3 regions of the Methylobacterium sp. HJ2 genome follow, and region 3 is predicted to be linked to each of the others. Evidence: riboswitches for the same ligand, from Rfam matches in the RefSeq annotation. Region 3 holds a riboswitch; each other region holds the start of a gene.
The links. Region 3 has a riboswitch for cobalamin ahead of ACS5RC_RS12120 (TonB-dependent receptor). Riboswitches for the same ligand answer to the same signal wherever they lie in the genome.

Region 1: linked by a shared signal. The riboswitch ahead of ACS5RC_RS20855 (CbtB domain-containing protein) and the one ahead of ACS5RC_RS12120 (TonB-dependent receptor) in region 3 are both predicted to bind cobalamin.
Region 2: linked by a shared signal. The riboswitch ahead of ACS5RC_RS06525 (TonB-dependent receptor) and the one ahead of ACS5RC_RS12120 (TonB-dependent receptor) in region 3 are both predicted to bind cobalamin.

The regions. Positions count from the first base shown of each region.
Region 1 covers NZ_JBWJYM010000009.1:137,901-145,466, reverse strand. Annotated here, with positions in the region: gene cobN (cobaltochelatase subunit CobN) at 1-1,559, opposite strand, end outside; gene ACS5RC_RS20875 (hypothetical protein) at 1,561-1,683, opposite strand; gene cobW (cobalamin biosynthesis protein CobW) at 1,760-2,794, opposite strand; gene ACS5RC_RS20865 (DUF1636 family protein) at 2,811-3,185, opposite strand; gene ACS5RC_RS20860 (CbtA family protein) at 3,178-3,921, opposite strand; gene ACS5RC_RS20855 (CbtB domain-containing protein) at 3,943-4,125, opposite strand; cobalamin riboswitch at 4,163-4,353, opposite strand; gene cobU (bifunctional adenosylcobinamide kinase/adenosylcobinamide-phosphate guanylyltransferase) at 4,432-4,962, shown strand; gene cobO (cob(I)yrinic acid a,c-diamide adenosyltransferase) at 4,968-5,582, shown strand; gene ACS5RC_RS20840 (cobyric acid synthase) at 5,611-7,068, shown strand; gene ACS5RC_RS20835 (MFS transporter) at 7,127-7,566, shown strand, end outside.
Region 2 covers NZ_JBWJYM010000002.1:414,267-421,832, reverse strand. Annotated here, with positions in the region: gene ACS5RC_RS06545 (cytochrome P450) at 1-1,305, opposite strand, end outside; gene fumC (class II fumarate hydratase) at 1,457-2,878, shown strand; gene ACS5RC_RS06535 (DUF4169 family protein) at 2,932-3,159, shown strand; gene ACS5RC_RS06530 (ribbon-helix-helix domain-containing protein) at 3,156-3,416, shown strand; cobalamin riboswitch at 3,434-3,646, shown strand; gene ACS5RC_RS06525 (TonB-dependent receptor) at 3,837-5,912, shown strand; gene ACS5RC_RS06520 (hypothetical protein) at 5,980-6,552, opposite strand; gene ACS5RC_RS06515 (MFS transporter) at 6,755-7,566, shown strand, end outside.
Region 3 covers NZ_JBWJYM010000004.1:200,493-208,058, reverse strand. Annotated here, with positions in the region: gene ACS5RC_RS12125 (PepSY domain-containing protein) at 1-362, opposite strand, end outside; gene ACS5RC_RS12120 (TonB-dependent receptor) at 362-2,542, opposite strand; cobalamin riboswitch at 2,833-3,059, opposite strand; gene ACS5RC_RS12115 (hypothetical protein) at 3,189-3,503, opposite strand; gene ACS5RC_RS12110 (phasin) at 3,643-4,131, opposite strand; gene ACS5RC_RS12105 (ATP-binding protein) at 4,330-7,248, shown strand; gene ACS5RC_RS12100 (DEAD/DEAH box helicase family protein) at 7,286-7,566, opposite strand, start outside.

The DNA of each region.
Region 1 (7,566 bases), on a different contig from region 3:
GGCGGCTCGTCGGGGTCGTGGTAGCCGGCCTTGCGATCGGCGCCCCGCCCGCGCTCCGGCTGGAGGAAGACGCGCAGACCGCCCGGCGTTGGCCGGTCCGCCGCGGCCCGGACGCTGCGGAACCGGAACGCGCCGTCGCGGCAGGCCGGATCCTCCGCGGGGGCTCCCCAGCGCGCGTCGAGAACCGCACGGGCCGTCTCGGGCAGGGTGGCGAGCCAAGCCTCGTAGGCGGCGAGCGGGATGGCGACATCCGGCTCGCCCTCGGTGAGCGCCCGCATCAGGGCGGCATCATCGGGCAAAGGGCCCGCCGCGTAGCCGGCCGCGCCGAGATCCGCCGCGATGGCGCGGGCGCTCGCTGGCGTGTCGAGGCCGACGGCGAAGCCCGCACGCCCGCCCCGGGCCGGATAGTCGGACAGGACCAGGGCGATCCGGCGCGCCCGGGCAGGCAGCCGCGCGAGACGGATCCAGGCCGCAGCGCGCTCGGCCAGGGCGTCGATGCCCGGCTGATAAGGCATCGCCCGCCGCTCGGCGAAACCCTCGACCTCGGCGCTCTCCTCCTTGAAGGAGATCGGGAAGCCCGAGAGCCGCCCGTCGAACTCGGGCAGCGCCACCTGCATGGCGAGGTCGGCCGCGCCCATTCCCCGCGCCGAGGCCTCCCAGGCCTCCCTTTTCGATCCGAGGGTATAGGCCTGCAGCACCGGACAAGAGGCCTCGTCGAGGACGAAGCCCGCATCCTCGCGGGCCGCGAAGGCCGTGGCGGCGACGATCAGGTCCGGGCGCCGCGCCCGGATCGCCGCGCGCACCGCCTCCACCGCCTCCGGGTCCTTCAGGCTCGACACGGCCACCATCACGGAGCCGATCCCGCGCCGGCCCAGAGCCGCGATCAGGGCGGCGGCCGGCCCGAGATCGCCGCCGAGGGCGGCCGAGCGATAGACCAGGACGAGGGCGTGGCCGCGGGCCTCCGGCATGACGGTGGCGCCGAGGGCGAGCGCGTGGGGAAGCCTCACCGGGCCGCAGCCGGGACAGCAGGGGAATCCGCGGGGCAGGGGAGCCGGGGGCTCGACGGCGAGCGCGCGCCCGGTCTCGACCGCGAGCCGCCGCAGCATCTGGCGGAGGTTGGCCGGCCCGCCGGCGCGGAAATAGGCGTCGAGCACGGGAGCGAGCTCCGGCGCCGTCGTGAAGGCGTCGAGCCGGGGGTCGGGCCGGTCGTCGCCCGGCAGCACCACGAGGCGGATGCCGCGCGCGCGCGCCGCCGCGGCGCAGCGCTCGATGCCGTAGCGCCAGTAATCGAGGCCGCCGAGGCAACGGATCACCACGATCCTGGCCTTGGCCACCACCGTCTCGACGTAGAGGTCGACCGACATCGGATGGCGCAGGCGCGCGAGCTTGGCCAGCCGCAGGCTCGGCATCGCCGCGCTCTCCGCCGCGAGGGCGTTGGCGACGCCGAGGAGGTCGGAATCCGTGAAGGAGAGCAGCACGATCTCGCCGGGCGCCTGCCCGAGATCGACGGCCGCCTCGCCCTCGTCGAGGGAGACCGTATCGATGCGGATCAGGTGCATGTCAGGCCGCCGGGCCCGGCGGGACATCCCCGGCGAGCCGCACGGAGCCCGGGAAGGCGACGCCCACGCGTTCGAAGCGCTCCGCCTGGCCCTCCTGCCCGGCGGAGACCGCCTCGTCGCTCATGGGTTCGTGTCTGCGGTCGCGCATCCGGGTTCGCTCAAGCGGGCGACGAGACTGTACCGCGGCCGCCGGGCAACGCCTAACCGGCCAGGGCGGCGGCCACCGCGTCGCGGTCGAAGCCCTTGAGACCGATCACCACGAGCGTGCCGTCGCGCGCCTCGGTGGCGCGCCAGGGCCGGTCGAAATGGTGGCTTACCCGGCGCCCGACACCCTGGACCACGAGGCGCATCGGCTTGCCCTCGACAGCGGCGAAGCCCTTGATCCGCAGCACGCCCGCCGTCTCGGCGGCCCGCTCGACGCGGGCAGCGAGGTCGCCGGGCGTCGCGGCGGGACGGATCGGCAGGGCCACCGTCTCGAAGTCGTCGTGGTCGTGGTCCTCGCCCGCGCCGTGATGCGAGGGGCGGGCGTCGAGGTCGTCCTCGGCGGCGGCGGCGAGGCCGAGGAGCACCCGCGGATCGATCGCGCCCCGCTCGGTCTCCACCACCTTCACGGCACGCGGCAGCTGCGCCTCCACCTCAGCGCGAACCCGCGCGCGGGTCCCGGCGTCGATCAGGTCGGCCTTGTTGAGCACCACGAGATCGGCGCAGAGGAGCTGGTCCTCGAACACCTCCTCCAGGGGATTGTCGTGATCGACCGCGGAGTCGGCGGCGCGCTGGGCGGCCGAGGCCTCCGGGTCGTCGGCGAAGACGCCGGCGGCGACGGCCGGGCCATCCACCACCGCGACGACGCCGTCCACTGTCACCCGGCCGCGGATCGCCGGCCACTGGAAGGCCTGCACGAGGGGCTTGGGCAGGGCGAGGCCCGAGGTCTCGATCAGGATGTGCTCCGGCGGATCGGCCCGGTCGAGCAGGCTCGTCAGCGCCGGCACGAAATCGTCGGCCACGGTGCAGCAGATGCAGCCGTTCGGTAGCTCGACGATCGACTCCTCGGTGCAGCCCTCGACGCCGCAGGCGGCCAGGAACGACTTGTCGAAGCCGACATCGCCGAACTCGTTGACCAGGATGGCGAGGCGGCGCCCGCCGGCGTTCTCGATCACGTGGCGCACCAGGGTCGTCTTGCCGGCTCCGAGGAAGCCGGTGACGATGGTGCACGGGACCTTGCTGACGATGCTCATGCGGGTCTCGGCGTTCTCACTCCGCGCGGGGCGGAAACGGGGGAATGCGGGCGATCACGCCCGTGCGGAAGGCCTTGGGGCGCTGCTTCCACGGAACGATGCCGTCGGGCGTCCCGGCATAGAGGCCGACGCCCTCCAGGATGGTCCGCGCCGACTCGGCCGGGTCGAGATCGCCGTAGACGTAGGTCCAGCGGTCGTGGGCAGCGACCGCGACGGTGCAGGGCCGCTTGCAGACCGAGAGGCACTCGACGCCCTCGATGCGCAGGTCCGTCCCCTCTTGCGCGGCCGCGCGGAGCGCCTCGAGCAGGCGTGCGCCCGCGCGCGGGCCGTCCGGATCGTCGCCCTCGGCCCGGCAGGTCGTGCACACGTAGAGGATCGTCGCCTCAGCCACGCGCCCGGCCCTCACGCGCCGGGGCAGAGCGGCCGAAAGCCTGCCAAGCCCAGCCGAAGGCGAGCCCGATCACCGCCCAGAACACGAAGCCGACCGCGAGCGAGCGGGCGGCGAACTGCGCGGCGAGGCCCGCGGGCAGCTCGGACTTGGCTGCCGCCACCTCCGGCGCGCCGGCGATGTGGGGCGCCACGATCAGCACGAGCCCGCCCGCGATGGCGATCGCGCTGCGGCGGATCGCGATGAGATAGAGGCCCATGCCGGTCGCCGCGGCCGTCATCGCCCACCAGGCCTGCCGGGCGGCGAGCGGCGCGGCCTCGCTCCCCGGAAGCTCCGGCGGCAGGCCGAGGGCCGGCGCCAGGGCGACGCTGAGGAAACCCGCCACCGCGAAGCCGAGCGCCCGCTCGGGCGTCGGGTCGCGTCCGAGCGCCAGCATCACGGCGCCGAGGAGCAGCGCGTAGCCCACGCCGCCGACGAGCGTCGCGAGCCCGGTGAACACCATGCGCGGCAACCCCTCGCCGGGCTGCCACTCGGGCGCGGATTCGGGCGCGGCGTGGTCGTGCGCCGGAACGGCGTGCGCCAGCACGATCGGCAGCGTCCGAGCGGCCTGTGCATCGTGCGTCTCGAAGCGCTCGGCCGCGATGATCAGCGGGGAGGTGAGGGCGATCTGGAGGCCTGTCGCGACCACGGCCGCGAGGAAGCCGGCGGCGAGCGCCGCCGACAGGAGCCGGACAATCATGAAGCGGGCTGCTTCAGGCGGTCAGTGGCAGGGGAAGTTCTGGGTGTGCCGGAAATCGTGCGCCGCGTTGTGCAGCGCCGAGGCCGGCGAGAAGCCCGCGAGGAACACGAGGCCGAGCCCGAGGCAGGCGGCCAGCAGGACGGCGCCGAGGCGCTCGTTCGTGCGGGTGCCGGCGAGGGTCTGCGATTGGGTCAGCGTCGTCATGGTCTGGCGTCTCCGGCCGCCCCACCGGCGGCGTTCGAGGAATGGTCGGGGGACGGCAGGTCTCCTGGCTCGCGGATCCTCGCGCCTGCCGCCTTCCCGGCTCTCGCCGGTGGCCTCTGGCAGGAACTCGCCGCTTACAGTTGCGGGGGCAGCCGCGGAATCGGGTTTCCCCTCACCGCATTCCCTTTTTCACCCTCTCGCGAGGGCACCGTCCTCGATCGGTCATAGCCTGTCGCGGTCCCCCGCACAACGCGCCTGCGGCCCCGACGGCTTTGACGATCGCGTCATGCCGGGGCAAAGGGGCGCATGCTTCAGACCGAACCGCGGATGACATTGGTGCTCGGCGGCGCGCGCTCGGGGAAGAGCGCCTACGCGGAGGCGCTGATCGAGCGGAGTCCGGCGCCCTGGCTCTACCTCGCCACTGCCGAGATCTACGACGCGGAGATGCGCGCACGCATCGACGAGCACCGTGCGCGGCGCTCCGCCGCCTGGATCACCCGCGACGTGCCGCTGGCGCTGCCGGAGGCGGTGGCGGCGGCGGCCGGCCCGGTGCTCGTCGATTGCCTGACGCTGTGGCTCACCAACCTGATCCTGTCGGAGGCCGACGTCGAGGCGGCGAGCCTCGCCCTGGGCGAGGCTTGCGCCGCCGCGGCCGGGCCGGTCGTGCTCGTGGGCAACGAGGTCGGCCTCGGCATCGTGCCGGACAACGCCCTCGCCCGCCGTTTCCGCGACGCCGCCGGCCGGCTGCACCAGCGGCTCGCCCGGCAGGCCGACCGGGTGGTGTTCACCGTTGCGGGCCTGCCGATGATCGTGAAACCTGCCGGAGGCCTGCCGTGACCGACATCGTGACCACGCAGAACGCGGAGGCCCAACGCCACCGCGAGAAGATGGCGAACCGCAAGGCGGTCCAGGATGCCGAGGTCGCGGGCAAGACGATCGAGAAGGGGCTTCTGATCGTCCATACCGGCCCGGGCAAGGGCAAGTCGACGGCGGCGCTCGGGCTGATGCTGCGGGCGCTCGGGCGCGGCTGGCGCGTCGGCATGGTGCAGTTCATCAAGGGCGGCTGGGACACGGGCGAGCGCCACGCGGTCGAGGTCTTCGGCGACCGCGTCTCCTGGCACACGCTCGGCGAGGGCTTCACCTGGGAGACGCAGGACAAGGCGCGCGACATCGCCGCCTGCCGGGTGGCCTGGGAGCGGGCGCTGGCCCTCATGGCCGAGCCGAGCCTGCGCCTCCTCGTCCTCGACGAGCTCAACATCGCGCTCCGCTACGCTTATCTCGACCTCGACGTGGTGCTGGCGGCGCTGCGCGAGCGCCGCCCCGATCTGCACGTGGTGGTGACGGGCCGGAACGCGAAGCCGGCGCTGATCGAGGCCGCCGACCTCGTCACCGAAATGGGCAGCGTGAAGCACCATTTCGCCGCCGGGGTGAAGGCGCAGGAGGGCATCGAGTTCTGATGCGCCGGCGCCTGGAAGCGGTCCGCCGATGACCCGCGCGCTGATGATCCAGGGCACCGGCTCCGATGTCGGCAAGTCCCTGATCGTGGCGGGCCTCGCCCGCGCCTTCACCCGGCGCGGCCTGAGGGTGCGCCCGTTCAAGCCGCAGAACATGTCGAACAATGCCGCCGTCACCCCGGACGGGGGCGAGATCGGGCGGGCGCAGGCCCTCCAGGCGCGGGCGGCGGGCGTGGCGCCCTCGGTCCACATGAACCCGGTGCTGCTGAAGCCCCAGAGCGAGGTCGGCTCCCAGGTCGTGGTCCAGGGCCGCATGGTCGCCACCGTCCAGGCGCGCGACTACCAGACCTGGAAGCCGAGGCTGATGCAGGCCGTGCAGGCGAGCTTCCAGCATCTGCGCGCCGAGGCCGATCTCGTGCTGGTGGAGGGGGCGGGCTCGGCATCCGAGGTGAATCTGCGGGCCGGCGACATCGCCAATATGGGATTCGCGCGGGCGACGGGCACGCCGGTGATCCTCGTCGGGGACATCGACCGCGGCGGCGTGATCGCGAGCCTCGTCGGCACGAAGGCGGTCATCGACCCGGCCGACGCCGCGATGATCGCGGGCTTCATCGTCAACCGGTTCCGCGGCGATCCGAGCCTGTTCGCCGACGGCATGGCGCTGATCGCGGACCGCACCGGCTGGCCGGCGCTCGGCCTCGTGCCGCATTTCCCCGAGGCGGCGCGCCTGCCGGCCGAGGACGTGCTCGGGCTGGCGGGCTCGACCGGGACGGCCGCCCGGCGCATCACGGTGGCGGTGCCGGTGCTGCCGCGGATCGCAAATTTCGACGACCTCGACCCGCTGCGGGCGGAGCCGGCGGTGAACGTGGTGCTGGTCCGGCCGGGCGAGGCGATCCCGGGCGACGCCGCTCTCGTGCTGCTGCCCGGGTCCAAGACCACGATCGACGACCTCGAGGCCTTCCGGCGCGAGGGCTGGGACATCGACCTCCGGGCGCATCGCCGCCGCGGCGGCCACATCCTGGGCCTCTGCGGCGGCTACCAGATGCTCGGGCGCAGCCTGAGCGACCCGCACGGCATCGAGGGCGAGCCGCGCACCGTGCCGGGCCTCGGCCTCCTCGAAGTCGACACCGTGATGACCCCGCTCAAGCGCCTGGAGGCGGTGGAGGGCCGGACCTGTGCCGACGCCGTGCCCCTGTCGGGCTACGAGATGCATGTGGGCGAGACCAGCGGGCCCGACGTCGCGCGCCCGCTCCTCCGTCTCTCGGACGGACGCGCCGACGGTGCGGTCTCGGGCGACGGGCGCGTCTGCGGCACCTACGTGCACGGGCTCTTCGCCGACGACCGCCAGCGGGCGGCTTGGCTCGCGCGCCTCGGGTCAGCCTCGGACGGCGCATCCTACGAGGCGGGGATCGAGCGCGTGCTCGATGCCCTCGCGCGACACCTCGAGAGCCATGTCGATTGCGACAAGCTGCTCGCCCTGGCGCGCTGACTTGCCGGGAGACTAGGATTTTGCCGGTCCGACGAGAAGGCCGCACCGAGGAAGCCCGATGACGACGCCCCCTCCGCACATCGACGCGCGGCTCGCGCACGACACGGTCCGGACGGTGACGCTGCGACTGATGCCGCTGCTCGGCCTGATGTACCTGATCGCCTACATCGATCGGCAGAACATCTCCTACGCCAAGCTCCAGATGGTGGGCGATCTCGGCCTCAGCGAGACCGCCTACGGGCTCGGCGCGTCGCTGTTCTTTCTCGGCTACTTCCTGTTCGAGGTGCCCTCGAACGTGATCATGGAGCGGGTCGGCGCCCGGCGCTGGTTCGCCCGGATCATGTTCACCTGGGGCCTCGTCACGCTGCTCCTCGGCTTCACCCAGAACACCGTGATGTTCTACGCCCTGCGCTTCCTGCTCGGCGTGGCCGAGGCCGGCTTCTTCCCCGGCGTGCTGTTCGCCCTGACCCTGTGGTTCCCGCAATCGCACCGGGCCCG
Region 2 (7,566 bases), on a different contig from region 3:
CGCGAAGCGGACGGCGCGCACCGTGTGAGCCAGCACGATCACCGCCTCCTGCAGCGAGAAGCTCTGGCCGATGCAGATGCGGGGCCCGGCGCCGAAGGGCAGGTAGGCGAAGCGCGGGATCGCCTCGCGCGCCGCCCCGAGGAAGCGCTCGGGCAGGAAGGCATCCGGATCCTCCCACAGGGTGCGGTGGCGGTGCAGCACCCAGGGCGCCACCATCACGATCGAGCCGCGCGGCACCTTCACCCGGCCGAGCCGGTCCTCCTTCAGGGCCTGCCGGCTGAGGAACGGCACCGGCGGGAACAGCCGCATCGCCTCCTCCATCACGGCGCGGGCGAAGGGCAGGCGCTCGATCGCGAAGTGTCCCTCCCCATCGGCCGCCGCATCGACCTCGGCCTCGAGGCGCTCGCGCGAGGCCGGATCCTGGGACAGGCAGTAGAGCGCCCAGGTCAGGGCGTTGGCGGTGGTCTCGTGGCCGGCGGCAATGAAGGTGACGATGTTGGCCTTCACCTCCAGGTCCGTCAGGCCCTGCCCGGTCTCCGGGTCCTGGGCGGCGAGCAGCAGCGTCAGCAGGTCCTCGGGGGCTTCCCCGCGCGCGATCAGCGCGCGGCGATGGTCGATCAGGCCGTCCACCACCTCGGCGAAGTAGCGCACGGCCGGTCGCGCCCGCAGGCGCCCGATCCGCGGCACGAAGGCCGGCACCCCGAACACGTCGAGGGGGTCGATCGGCCCGACCGATTCGAGGAAGCGGGTGATGGCGCGGCCGAGGGCGTCCGGGTCGTTCTGGGGCCCCTGGGTGAAGATCGTCCGCTCCAGCACGTCCAGGGTGACGCGGGTCATCTCCAGGGCGACGTCGATGCGAGTGCCGACGCGCCGGGCAAGGCGCCGGCCGAGGCGGGTGCCCGCCGCGTTCATCGCCGTCTCGAAGCCCCGCACGGTGCGGGCCGAGAAGATCGGCGCGAGGGTGCGCCGCTGCAGGCGCCACGCGTCGCCCTCGGCGGTGAGCAGCCCCTCGCCGAGGCCGGGGGCCAGCACCCGGCGCTGGAGGTCGTCCTTGCGGTAGGCGCTCGCGTTCTCGACCAGGACATGCCGGATCAGGCCCGGCTCGCTCACCACGGTGATGCGCCCGAGCACGCCGTCCCCCGCGACGACGGGCGCGGTGAAGTGCTCCTCCATCCAGGTGGTGATCGGGTTCGCCCGCGCGGCCTTCAGGAACGCGAAGAGCGTCATCGGCGTGCGCCGCGGCGGCGGCACGGAGGGACGGAACCGGTCCGGGTGCGGGGCGGCGGGCGGCGCGGTCTCGAGGATCGTCGGCATGCGGCTCCGGGGGCGCGGCAGGGCGGGCGCGGGGGGGCGTACAGGCCGCGCCGTTTGTCGGGAGGCCGCGGCGCGGGCCGTTCGCGTTTCGGGCCCGCCTTCGCTAAGTAGGCACCGCACTGCACCAGACGTAGAGGCCACGATGTCGCCCACCGAGTCCGGCACCCCGACCGCCACCCGTACCGAATCCGACACCTTCGGTCCGATCGAGGTTCCGGCCCACCGGTACTGGGGTGCGCAGACGCAGCGCTCGATCCAGAATTTCCGCATCGGCACCGAGCACATGCCGGCGCCGCTCGTCCACGCGCTCGGCATCGTCAAGCAGGCCGCCGCCCTGGTGAACAAGGACCTCGGCGCTCTCGAGCCCAGGATCGCCGACGCGATCGCGGACTCCGCCGCCGAGGTGGTGGCGGGTCGCTACGACGACGAGTTCCCCCTGGTGGTCTGGCAGACGGGCTCGGGCACCCAGTCGAACATGAACGCCAACGAGGTGATCGCGAGCCTCGCCAACGAGCGGCTCGGCGGGCAGCGCGGCGGCAAGGCGCCCGTGCACCCCAACGACCATTGCAACCGCGGCCAGTCCTCGAACGACACCTTCCCGACCGCCATGCACATCGCGGTGGCCCGCGAGATCCAGGAGCGGCTCCTGCCCGCGCTCTCGCACCTGCACGGGGCGCTCGACGCCAAGTCCAAGGCGTTCGAGAGCATCGTGAAGATCGGCCGCACCCACCTGCAGGACGCGACGCCCGTCTCCCTCGGCCAGGAATTCTCCGGCTACGCCGCGCAGGTGGCGCTCGGCGGCGCGCGCATCGCCGCGACGCTGCCGGGCGTGCTGGCGCTGGCCCAGGGCGGCACCGCCGTCGGCACCGGCCTCAACGCGCATCCCGACTTCGCCGTGAAGTTCGCCGCCAAGGTGGCCGAGCTGACCGGGCTGCCCTTCACCTCGGCCGACAACAAGTTCGAGGCGCTCGCCACCCACGACGCCCTGGTGTTCACCCAAGGGGCGCTGTCGGCGCTCGCCGCCGGCCTGTTCAAGATCGCCCAGGACATCCGCTTCCTGGGCTCGGGCCCGCGTTCGGGCCTCGGCGAGCTGTCGCTCCCCGAGAACGAGCCGGGCTCCTCGATCATGCCCGGCAAGGTCAACCCGACCCAGTGCGAGGCCCTGACGATGGTCTGCGCCCAGGTGATCGGCAACGGCACCACCGTGAGCTTTGCCGGCTCGCAGGGCAATTTCGAGCTGAACGTGTTCAAGCCGGTGATCGCCAACGCGGTGCTGCAATCGGTGCGGCTCCTGGCGGACGCGGCCGTGAGCTTCACCGACAATTGCGTCGTCGGCATCAAGGCCAACGAGGACAAGATCGCCGACCTGATGAGCCGCTCGCTGATGCTGGTCACCGCGCTCGCGCCCTCGATCGGCTACGACAAGGCCGCCGAGATCGCCAAGACCGCGCACAAGAACGGCACCACCCTCAAGCAGGAGGCCCTGCGCCTCGGCTACGTGACGGAGGACGAGTTCGAGCGCGTGGTGCGGCCGGAGACGATGCTGGCGCCCAGCGCCGAGTGAGCCCGGCGCCGGCGCGGACGATCCCGCGCCGGCCCGAACCCAGGATGGATCGCATGGCCGAGATCATCAACCTGCGCCAGGCCCGGAAGGCGCGGGAGAAGGCGGGCAAGGAGGCCCAGGCCGCCGAGAACCGGATCGCCTTCGGTCGTCCGAAGAAGGCCAGGACCCTGCAGGAGAAGCGCAAGGCCCTGGAGGAGACCCGCCACGAGGGGCACCGGCTGGGCCAAGGGCCGGAGCACCGGCCGGAGCACGAGCCGGAGCGGGACGAGCCCGGGGCGTGAGCGGCATCCGCAAGCGCTCGGTTCTGATCGCGGGCCATCCCACCAGCGTCTCCCTGGAAGAGCCGTTCTGGGAAGCCCTGCGCGAGGCGGCCGCCGCGCGTGGGCAATCGGTGCAGGCGCTGATCGGTGCGATCGACGCGGGACGCGGCGCGCAGAACCTGTCCTCGGCGATCCGGGTCTTCGTGCTCGCAGCCGCGCGATCCGGGGTTGTGGCCGACGGACGACAGGGGCCCGCAAACCGGCCGGATCCGGATTGACCGTCACGGCTCCCGCCCCTCTAGTGCGGGGCGACGGTTCCCCGCGAGGGGATCAAAAGGGAACGCGGTGAGGGCCAGCCCGGGAGGGATCCGCCCGAAGCCGCGGCTGCCCCCGCAACTGTGAGCGGCGAGCCTTCCGCCAGCACGTCACTGGATGAGCTTCATCCGGGAAGACGGCGAGAGGGCAGCGACCCGCGAGCCAGGAGACCTGCCGTCGGCCGTGGTCACACGCGAAACGCGTCGGGCGGGGTGTCCCGACGGGTGCCGGGACGTCCGTGCCGAGGCTCGGACGGCACGGCCTCGTTCGCGGTGACGTGCCGCAGCCGCCCGCGAGGCTCCGTGTCCGCCACCGCGCCGATCAGACGATCCCGCCGCATCCTGGCCAGGACCGCCTGGGCCTGCGCCGCATCCCTCTCGCTCATGCCCGCCCGGGCTCGCGCCGCGCCCGGGCCGGAGGCGGTCGATCTCGCCGAAATCTCCGTCGTCGCCGCCGATCCCGCCGCCTCCCGCGAGCCGGCTGCCAATGCCGCCGCGGTCGGCGGCGTCACCGGCATCGGGGGCGGCCTGCGCCGCGTCGATGCGGCGAGCGCGGGCCTCCTCTCGGGCGCGCAGGTCAACAGCCGGCCGGTCACCCGGCCCGGCGAGGTGCTCGAGGCGGTGCCGGGCCTGATCGTCACGCAGCACTCGGGCGAGGGCAAGGCCAACCAGTTCTTCCTGCGCGGGTTCAACCTCGACCACGGCAGCGACATCGCCATCTCGGTGGACGGCATGCCCGTCAACCTGCGCACCCATGCGCACGGCCAGGGCTACGCCGATCTCAACTTCCTGATCCCCGAGCTCGTCGGCGCGGTGGAGTTCCACAAGGGCCCCTATTTCGTGCGCGACGGCGACTTCGCCTCGGCGGGCTCCGTGCGGATCGACTATCTCGACACGGTCGCACGGAACGTCGCGCTGACCGCGATCGGGTCCTTCGGCTACAAGCGCGCTCTGACCATCGCCTCCACGCCGCTGGGCGCGGGCAACCTGCTGGTGGCGGGCGAGGCGCAGACCTACGACGGGCCCTGGGACGTGCCGGATCGGCTCGCCAAGCTGAACGGCGTCGTCCGCTACAGCCAGGGCACGGCCCTCGACGGCCTCTCCGTCACGGGCATGGCCTACTGGGCCACGTGGAACGCCACCAACCAGATCCCCGAGCGGGCGGTGGCCGAGGGCCTCATCGGCCGCTACGGCACCCTCGACCCGACCGATGGCGGCGATACCGGCCGCTTCTCGCTCTCGGGCCGCTGGAGTCGGACGGGCGAGGCCGGCATCACCCGAGCCTCGGGCTACCTCATCCGCTACCGGATGAACCTCTGGAACGACTTCACCTACCGCCTCAACGATCCCGTCAACGGTGACCAGTTCCGCCAGCGCGACGACCGGGTGCTCGGCGGCGGCGAGATCTCCCACGTCTTCCCGGGCGATCTGCTCGGCCTGCCGATGGAGAACGAGATCGGCGTGCAGACACGCACCGACGCGATCCGGGTCGGGCTGTTCAACACCGCCAACCGGCTCACCCGCTCGACCGTGCTCGACGACCGGGTGCTGGAGACGAGCGGGGCGTTCTACTACGAGAACCGCCTGCGCTGGACCGACTGGCTGCGCACCAGCGTAGGCGTCCGGGCGGACGGCTACTATGCCGAGGTCCGCTCCGACACGGCCGCCAATGCGGGGCGGGTCCGCGACGGCATCGTCAACCCGAAGCTCGGCCTCGTGCTCGGCCCCTGGCTCGATACCGAACTCTACGTGAATTACGGCGGCGGCTTCCACTCGAACGACGTGCGCGGCGTGACCGCCACGGTGGATCCCGCGAGCCCCCTCTTCACCGTCCAGCGTGCCCCCTTCCTGGTGCCCTCGACCGGCTACGAGGTCGGGGTCCGCAACCGCAGCATCGCCGGGCTGGAGACCGCGGTCGCGCTGTTCCGGCTCGATTTCGCCTCCGAGAACCTGTTCCAGGGCGACACCGGCACCACCGAGCCGAGCCGGCCGACCCGCCGCTTCGGCGTCGAGTGGACGAACCGCTACGCGGTGACGCCCTGGCTGCGGCTGGAGGGCGACCTCACCGTCACCAACGCGCGCTTCTCCGACGCCGACCCGGCCGGCAACCGGGTGCCGGAGGCGCCGACCACCATCGCCTCGGCGGGGATCACGCTGGGCGAGGGGCTCGGCTGGTTCGGCGCGATGCGGGTCCGCTACTTCGGGCCCCGCCCCCTGATCGAGGACAATGCGGTGCGCTCGAAGCCCACCGCGCTCCTCAACGGCCGGGTCGGCTACGCCTTCGAGAACGGGATCAGCGTCTCCCTCGACGTGCTCAACCTGACGAACGCCAAGGCCGACCAGATCACCTACTTCTACACATCCCGCCTGCCCGGCGAGCCGGCGGACGGCGTCGCCGACCGGCATCTCCATCCCGTCGAGCCCACCGCCGTGCGGCTGACCATCGCCGGACGGTTCTGAGCCGGCGCGAGACCACCGCGCGTTAGAAGCCTGGAGCCGATCCCGATCGCAGCGACCGGGTGCGGCTCTAGCCGTCGTGCGTGTACATGAATGTCGCGCCCGCATTCACCACGGGGACGTAGGTGCTGTCGGCTCGGACCGCATCCAGAAGCTTTCCCCACCCCGTCGCTCCGAGCGTCACGGTCGGGGTGGAGCCATCGACGCTCGCTTTCAGAACCTGCGTGGCCAGGGGCTTGGCGGCGTTGTCGATCGGATTGTCGACACGCGCATCCCGAAGTCCCGTCATCTTATAGTAGAGCCCGTCCACGACATAGCACGCGGCCTCTTCGTTGATCGCCAGCAGCGACGTCTTCTCGATATCGAACAGGCCGTGCAGGCTCTCGTGCAGGACCGTAGCCTCGTCGTACCGGCCCCGGATCGGCAGGATAGCAAGCGTGTTGGTGCCTGCGCGCCACTCGCCCGCCGTCGTCAGCGTTCTGTCGATCGCGACGTGCATCGTATCCGCCTTGATCAGGCTCACGATCTTCTGGAATGACTTGCTGGTTACGGTGACGTCTCCGGAACCGCCCTGGAAGGTAAAGTTGATCCGCCGCAGGAAGTGCTGGCCGAGTATCTTCAGGACCTGATCCTTTTCATTCATTTCGGCCTCCTCGTGCGACGGTGCGCCGTGGCAAGTCATCAGGCCGGCGCGATCCCGTCCGTGTGCCCGGGCACGCAGCCCGCTGCCGCGCCCGATCGGCCGCCGGCTCCGAAGGTGAGGCTCGCGCATCGGACGGACCGGGAGCGCCTCCGAGTCGGGCGACGCCCTGGCCCGCCGACGCGAACCTGCTTAGGCTCGGCCGATGGGGAGCCGGTCGGGGGCAGCGTCGGGGGACACGGGCGGGTTCGCCCGCTTCCTGCTGCTCTATGCCGGGCTCTACGGCGCCTATGGCTGCCTTTCCCCGATCCTGCCGAACGTCCTCGCCGCCCGCGGTCTCGGCCCCGAGGCGATCGGCACGGTGCTCGCCGCCGCGACCCTGGTCCGGCTGGTCGCGGCCCCGCTGGCCGGTCGCCTCGCCGACCGGCGCGACGCCGCGCGCGGGATCCTCGGGCTCTCGGCCGCGGCGGCCGGGCTGTTCGCCGCCCTGCATCTGCCGGCCGAGGGCTTCGGGCCGGTCCTCGCGGTCGGCCTGCTCTACGCGGTGGCGACCGCGCCGCTCGCCCCCCTCGCCGACGCGCTGGCGCTCGGCGCCGCCCGTGGAGGAGCGGCCTTCGCCTATGGGCGGGTCCGGGCCGCGGGCTCGACCGCCTTCATCGCCGCCACCGCGGCGGCCGGCTGGCTGGTGGGTGCGCAGGGCCTTGCCGCCGCCGTGCTCGCCGGGAGCGTCCTGTTCCTGGCCACGGGCTTCCTCGTGCGCCTGCTGCTGGGCCGCGCGGAGGGACCGTGCCGCGAGCCGGCCGCGGGTGCGAAGGGTTTTCGCGACGTGCTCGGGCGCCCGCGCTTCCGCCGCACCGTGCTCGTCGCGAGCCTCGTCGTCGGCGCGCATGCCCTCCACGAGGCCTTCGCCATGATCCTGTGGCGCGGGGCCGGCATCGGCCCGGGCGCGGCGGGGCTGCTCTGGTCGGAGGCGGTCGCCGCCGAGGTGCTGGTCTTCGTCGCCCTCGGCCCCCCGCT
Region 3 (7,566 bases):
GAGACCGGCCCGAGCCGGGCGCCGCTCTCCGCCGACACGGTGGTGCGCGCCCCGTCCCGGCCGACGATCCGGTAGACCGGCACGGAGTCGCGCATCTCGAGGCCGAAGCTGGCCGGCGCCTCGGCGAGCCCGGCCGCGGCGAGCGCCGCGTCGGCGGATATAGCGATCCGCGCCCCGTCGATCGGCGGCAGCCGGTCGAGGCTCTCGGATGCCGTCAGCACCGGGAACGGCACGTACAGCATCACGAGACCCGAGCCGATCCACAGGGCGAAGAACAGCCCGGTGGCGATCCCGATCCAGCGATGCCCGAGGATCAGCCAGCGCCGGCCGAGCTTGCCGAGCCGCCGCAGGCCGCGACGCATCACCACGTCACCGTATAGGCGACTTCGACCGAGCGCGGCCGGCCGAGGAGCCAGTTGGTCCCCACCCCGCCGACCGCGTTGCCGCTGATCGCGTAGACCGTGTCGAACAGGTTGTAGACGCGGAGCGACAGCCGGGATTCCGCAGTGACCTGATGGTCGAGGACGAGGTTGGCGAGGGTGTAGCCCGGGCGCCGCGCGGTGTTGCCGAAATCGCTGTAGACCGAGCCGACGTTCTGCAGGCCCATCCGCGCCGTCCAGGCCCGGTCGAGGTCCCAAATCAGCCAGAGGTTCGCCACCCGCTCCGGCACGTCGATCGGCTGGTTGCCGGCATAGGAGACCGTCGCGCCGCCCACGCTCTGGTCGAACCGCTCGTAGCGGGCTTGCAGCAGGGCGATGTTGCCGTCGAGGCGCCAGCTCGGGGCGAAGCGCCAGCCGAGGGCCAGCTCGACGCCGTGCGAGGATTGGCTCCCGACCTGCGTCGCCAGGGTCGGCTGGCCGGGCACCGCCGAGATCAGGTTGTCCTTGACGATGCGGTAGCCCGCCAGCGTCCATTCCAGCGCCCCGTCGAAGGCAAGGCCCTTGGCGCCGACCTCGATCTGCGTGCCGGTGGCGAGCTGGAAGCCGGCGAGCGACTGCGACAGGGTGATGAGGCTGTTCACCGGATCTGTGGCGAAGCTGTACTGGGCGTAGAGCGCGCTGTCCGGCGTCGGATTGTAGACGAGGCCGAAGCGGTATCCGAGCGCCTGGAAGCTCCGCTCGAACGCGGCGCCCGTCTGCAAGTCCTGGCGGCGGAGGACCGGCATGTCGAGCCGGACTCCCGTCAGGAAAGAGAGCCGCTCGGTGAGGATCAGCCGGTCCTCGGCGAAGACCGAGGCTTGGCTCGTCCGCGTCGCGTAGGCGGGCCGGGCGCGGCCCTCCTGCGGGAAGACGCCCGGATCGTAGCCGGTCAGCGGCACGCTGGTGCTCTGGTCGAAATAGAAGTTGTTGGTGTGCCGGAAATCGATGTGGTTCACGTCAAAGCCCGCCGCGAACTGGTTCGGCAGGCCGAACAGCGTGCCGCGCAGAGTGGCGTCGAGGCGGTCCCCGACCTGCTCCTGGCTGTGATAGATCTCCAGGTAATCGCCCCGGTCGACGAGGCCCGTTGCCCGGTTGAAGGCGTATTGCTCCACGTCGAGCCAGTGACGCCGGCTGGTCAGCCGGTAGGCCGTGTTGCGGATGGTGAGGTCCGCCGTGGGCGTCCACTCGGCCTTGAGCTGGGTCCAGGTGTCGGCCCAGGTGATCTTCGGATCGCGAACATTGTAGTTGGCGAACCGGATCAGGTCCGGGATCCGGCCGTTCACCAGCGGCGTGCCCCAGTAGCGCGCGGGCTCTTGGTAGCCGAGATCGTGGCTCAGGGTGACGGCGAAATCCGGGCTCGGCTGGAACAGGAGCGCCGCTGAGACCGCGAGGTTGCGGAAATCGCCGACCGGATGGACCCAGCCGTCGCCGCGGTTGCCGCTGAGGTTGAGGCGGTAGGCGAAGGTGTTGCCGAACTCGGCCTGCCCGAGCGCGCCGCCCGAATCGAAGGCGAGGCGGGCGATACCGTCCGTTCCGACCACGGCGCGCGCCGCGTTCACCGGCACGAAGACCGGCTTCTTGGGCACCACGTTGATCACGCCGCCGATCGCGCCGTCGCCGTAGAGCACGGAGGCCGGCCCGCGCAGCACATCGATGCGCTCGACGGTCCAGGTGTCGAACGGGAAGGTGACGGTGTTGGCGCCGACGTAGAACCGGGTGCCGTCGTAGAGCTGCTGGATCGAGTTCGGTCCCGCGAAGCCGCGCGCCGTGAAGGCGCCGTTGCCGTTGCCCGGCGAGGCGATGGAGGTGAGGCCGGTGGCGTCCTGGGTGACCGCGTCGGCGATGGTGTCCTGGCCGCGCAGCCGCGCCGTCTCGCCGGGGACGATATCGAGGCTCGCCGGAGTCTCCAGCGGTGTGAGGCCGAGGCGGCTCGCCGTCCGATCCGGCGTGCGCAGGTTCAGACCCGTCGGCACGGCGCGGGACGGGCCGACGCCTTCCCCCTCCACCGAGAGCTGGTCGAGGGTGACGGCGTCCTGCGCCGCGGCGGGACAGGCCGGCAGGACGAGGAGCAAACACAGGGGGGCCGCGGCGTGCGGCCCCGGACGGGCACGGTTTCGAGACATGGTGAGAGACGGTCCCAGCGCGGCGCTGCCGGACCCTCTGCCTCATTTGCAGTGTAATAACATTACAAATCTGGTGTCGATCGCGCCGAGGCGCGCGGGCGGGCGGCGCGTCGTCCCGCGGACGATGCGCTCTCGCATGCGGATCTCTGGCGTCTTTCGGAAACCGGGCATCGGGGACGGCGTCGCGGGCGCGCTTGCTGTGGCACGTCACCGCGAACGAGGCCGTGCCGTCCGAGCCTCGGCACGGACGTCCCAGCACCCGTCAGGACACCCCGCCCGACGCGTTTCGCGTGTGACCACGGCTGACGGCAGGTCTCCTGGCTCGCGGGTCGCTGCCCTCTCATCGTCTTCCCAGGCCCTGACCCTCGCGGATCCGGATGCCCAGTGACGCCGTGATGAAGGACTCGCCGCTTACAGTTGCGGGGACAGCCGCGGCTTCGGGCGGATCCCTCTCGGGCTTGCCCTCACCGCGTTCCCTTTTGATCCCCTCGCGGGGAACCGTCGCCGCCCAAGAGGCCCGAGGAAGCCGTCGGCGTCAATGGAGCGGGCGCGTTCTTCGAGGATTGTGCCCAGCCGGCGACACCGCAGCGCTTCCGCGACGGGCGTGGCCGCGGATCCCGACTCGAACGGATCCGGGAGCGGGCCCCTACGGCACCACGCGGCCGACCGCGGTCTGCGGCGGGCTGAACGCCACGATCGGCATGTCGCAGAAGCAGCGCGCGCCGAGGGGGCGCGGACCGGGCAGCGGGCAGGAATAGGGCTGCGGGCCCGAGAGGCCCTGCTGCACCGCATCGCAGTTAAAGCCGACCGGGCGGCGCGGATCCGGACGCACCGGGCGGTCGTAGCCGCCGCGGCGCGGGGGCGGCGCGACGTACTCATCGTACTGGGCGAGGGCCGGGCCGGCCGTGACCGCGGCCGCCAGCAGGACGGCCGCGAGGCCGAGATTGCGCTTCTGCCGCATGGACACTCTCTCCATCCCATCCGGACCACGCCGGTGCGGCCCCCTGATTCGCGGCAATGCGGGCGAAAACGAGACGGCCCGCCCCGGATACCGGAGCGGGCCGCCTTATCGACCGGTGTCGGCGAGGCCGACAACGCCGTTAGTGCGAGGCCTTCTCGGCGGCGTTCTGGGCGTCATGCATGGTCTGCTGGGCGGTGTTGGCACCCTGCTCCATCGCCTTGCGGGCGGTGTCGGCACCCTCCTGCATGACGGACTTGGCGCGCTCGGCGCTCTGCTGCATCGCGCTCTGCGCGAGGCCGCTGAACTCCTTGGCCTGCGACTGGATCGCGGCGAACTGGCTGCGAACGAACTCGGCCTGATGCTGCATGGCCTCCTGGATGTCGCGCGAGCGGACGAGCTTCTGCGCGAGATCGAAGGCGGCGTTGACGTTCTGCTCGGCGTACTCGAAGCCGCGGGACGAGACGTCCTGGGCGTTGGTGCGGGCGACCTCGGCGGAGCCCTGCACGGTCTCCGCGGTGCGGCGCGCAGCGCCGATGAAGCTGTCGAACGCCTTGCGGGCCTGCTCGACGCTCTTCTCGGCGAAGTCGCGCATCTCGGTCGGGACTTCGTAGTTCGGGGTGTTGCTCATGTCGTCTCCTCTCGTTACGCCTGTCGGGGCGCATTGTGCAGTGCACAATAGCACGTGCGACGCCGAATGCCAGCCCTGCCGGAGCCATTAAGGTTGACATGAGGTAAACGTGTGACGGTGGACTGAAGTGTCCAGCCGTCGGCGTTGGGCAGGGTAGAATATTCCCGCCGGGCGTATAGGCCGCGCCGGGCGGATGCGATGGCCGGGGGGACGGGATTGGGCGGGTCGGAGGTGGACGTCGAGCAGGAGGGCAGGCCGGGCCTCGCCGCGGCCTTCGCGGTCTGGAACGCCGATTCGCGCCTCGCAGGTGCCGCCGTCCGGCTGGTCCTCGACGGCGACGGCGCGAACATCCTGGATGCGTCCGAATCGGCGCGCGCGCTCGTCGCGTCCCTCGCTCCGCAGGGCCGCCTCGCCCCGACTCTGGCCCGCCAGATCGCCCAGGGCGCCGGGCACGGTCCCGCGCCCCGGCTCACCCGCCTGCGCCTCGCGGGCACCGGGATCGCGCAGCCGAGCCTGTGCCTGCTCGCCCGCGCGGCGGCGGATGACGGGCGGCCGGTGATCCTTCTGGCGACCGATTCCGCCCCCACGCCCCGGCGCGCGCCTGCGCCCGCCCGCCCGACCCTGCTCCAGAACAGTCCGGAGCCAGACGTTTCGCCCGAACCCTCGGCCCCTGACGAGCCGGAGGCGACCGCGTCCCCGGTGCCGCGCGCGGGCAATCGCTTCCTCTGGCGCAGCGACGCGGGCGGCACCCTGACGCAGCTCTCGGACGGGCACGACGCCCTCGCGCAGTTCGCCGGGCGCAGCTGGGCGGGGCTGGCGGAGGCCGGCCGCCTGCACGGGGCCGACGCCCTGCTCGCCGCGCTCGCGGAGCACCGCACCTTCCGGGGCCTGTCCGTCGCGCTCGACCTCTCGGAGGCCGGGTTGCAGCTCGCCACCGACCTGTCTGGCGCGCCGCTCGCCCGCACCGCCCAGCCGTTCACCGGATACGGCGGCTTCGGGATCGTCCGCGCCGTGAGCCCGATCCCGCGCCCGACGGCCGAGGCGCCCGTCGCGTCGCCGCCCGGGTCCGCCGCGCCGGAGCCCGCCGAGGTCTCCGAGGCTGCAGGGATGCCCGCATCCGAGCCGGCGGTGCAGCGGCCCGCGCCCGCGCCCGCGCTGACGACCGACCCGATGGCTCTGGCCTCGCTGGCCGCGCCGCTCTTCGCGGCATGGTTCGGCCAGACTTGGTTCGGGAGCGATCGGAAGCCCCAAGCCGCGCCGCCCCAAGCCGCGCCGCCCCAAGCCGGGCTGCCCCAAGCCGGGCTGCCTCAAGCCGCGCCGCCTGAATCCGATCCGCCCGAATTCGCTCCTCCCCAAGCCGCTCCTCCGCCGGTTCAAGCCGCGCTGCCGGCCGCCGCCGTGGCTCCGGCGGAGCCGCGGCTCGTGGTGCCGCCCGACGCGCTCGATGAGGACGCGCTCGATGAACCGGAGGTCGACACCGCACGGCCCGCCGATGTCGAGGCGCCCGAGGCGGCGGCGGTGCCGGCGCTGCCCGAACCCGCCCCGGCTCCCGAGCCGGATCCGCCGGAGGCGGCGCTCTCCCTCACCGAGCACGCCGCGTTCCGGGAGATCGCCCGCGCTCTCGGGGCGCGCTATGCCGGTGACGCGGCCCCGGAGGCGGCCGACGAGGCCGACGCGGCCGGCGAGCGCGTCGGCGGCTCGGTGACGCCCTTCCCGGGAGCCCGCGCCGAGGGCCCGCCCGATCCGGCCGCCCTCCTCGACGCCCTGCCGCTCGCCGTCCTGGTCCATCGCGGCGACGCCGTCCTGGCGGCCAATCGCGGGCTGCTGCAACTCACCGGCTACGACAGCCTCGAGCGGATCCGGGCGGCGGGCCTCGACCGGCTCTTCCGCGGCCTGCCGCCGGAGCGCCATGCCGGCATCGGCGCATCCCCGGTGACGCTGGCGATCGAGGCGGCCGACGGCAGCGGCCGGGCGATCGAGCTGGAGCGCGCGCAGCTGCCCTGGTCCGGCGGCCCGGCCATCGCCCTGCTGATGCGGCCGGTGCGCGGCGACGCGCCGGCGCGGATCTACCGGGACGGAGGCGGCACCGACGCTCTGGCCGCGCTCGACCACGTGGAGGAGGGCGTCGCCGTCCTGGACGGCACCGGCCGCCTGCTCACCCTGAACCGCGCCGCAGCCGCCTTCCTCGCGGGCGACCCGCGGGAACTCGTCGGCTCGGCGCTCGCCGCGCTGGTGCCGGCCGCCGATGCGGACTCGGTCCGCGCCGCCCTCGAGGCCGCCGACGGCTTCCCCCGAGCGATCGCGCTGCCGGCGCGCCCCGCCCTCCTCCGCGTCCTGCGCCTCGGGCCCGACCGGGTCGCGGTGCTGCTGCGCGAGCCGGTGCCTGAGCGCGCCGAGCCCGGACGCGCCGAGCCCGGACGCGCCTCGACCCGCTTCCTCGGCGAGCTCGACCGCGAGATCCGCACGCCGCTCACCGCGATCCTGGGCTTCGCCGACGCGATGCTCAGCGAGACCGACGGTCCGCTCGGACACGCCCGCTACAGGGCCTACCTCCACGACATCCACGCGGCCGGTGAGCAGGTCCTGACCCTGGTCTCCGATCTCGTCGATCTCGCGCGCCTCGAGTCGGGCGGCGAGGCGCTCACGGCGGCGTCGCTGCCCCTGAACGAGCTCGTGGCCGCCTGCGTCGCTGATCTCCAGCCCGAGGCGAGCCGGGCCCGGATCCTGCTCCGCACGAGCTTCGCCGAGGGGCTGGCGCCGCTCCAGGGCGACGCGGCGACTCTGTCGCGCGCGGCCCGCCTCGTGATCGGCAACGCGATCCGGCTGACCGGCGCCGGAGGTCAGGTCATCGTCTCGACCATGCCGGCCGAGAACGACGGCATCGCCCTGCGGGTCCGCGACACCGGCGGCGGGATGTCGCCGGAGGAACTCGCCGCCGCGCTCGAACCGTTCCGCGGCGCGACGCCCCGCTCCGATCTCGGTAACGGCCTCGGCAGCGGGCTGGGCTTGCCCCTGACGAAGGCGTTGGTCGAGGCCAATGCCGGGTCGCTGCGGATCTCCAGCCGCAAGGACGAGGGCACCTTGGTCGAGATCCTGTTGCCGGCCAAGCGCGCCTGAACCGGGCGCGGAGAACGGATCGCGCGTGCGGGCGGCTTCAGCCCGCGGCCTCGGCGCCGATCCGCTCCTCCGCATCCCCCCAGGCGCCGAGCGTCAGGGTCTGAGCGGGCGCGAGCGGCGGACAGCTCGGGCATTCCGGGATCGTCTCCGGGCGGGCGCCGCCGATCGCGGCCAGCGCCGCCCGGGCGTCCGGACCCTCGAGGACACGGGTCAGCAGCGCCCGGTCGAGGCAGGCGAGGCGGCCGTTCTCGTAGCAGGCGTAGATCCGTCCGCTGGCGGGATCCGCGAAGCGGACGCTGCGCATGCGCCGGACGCACT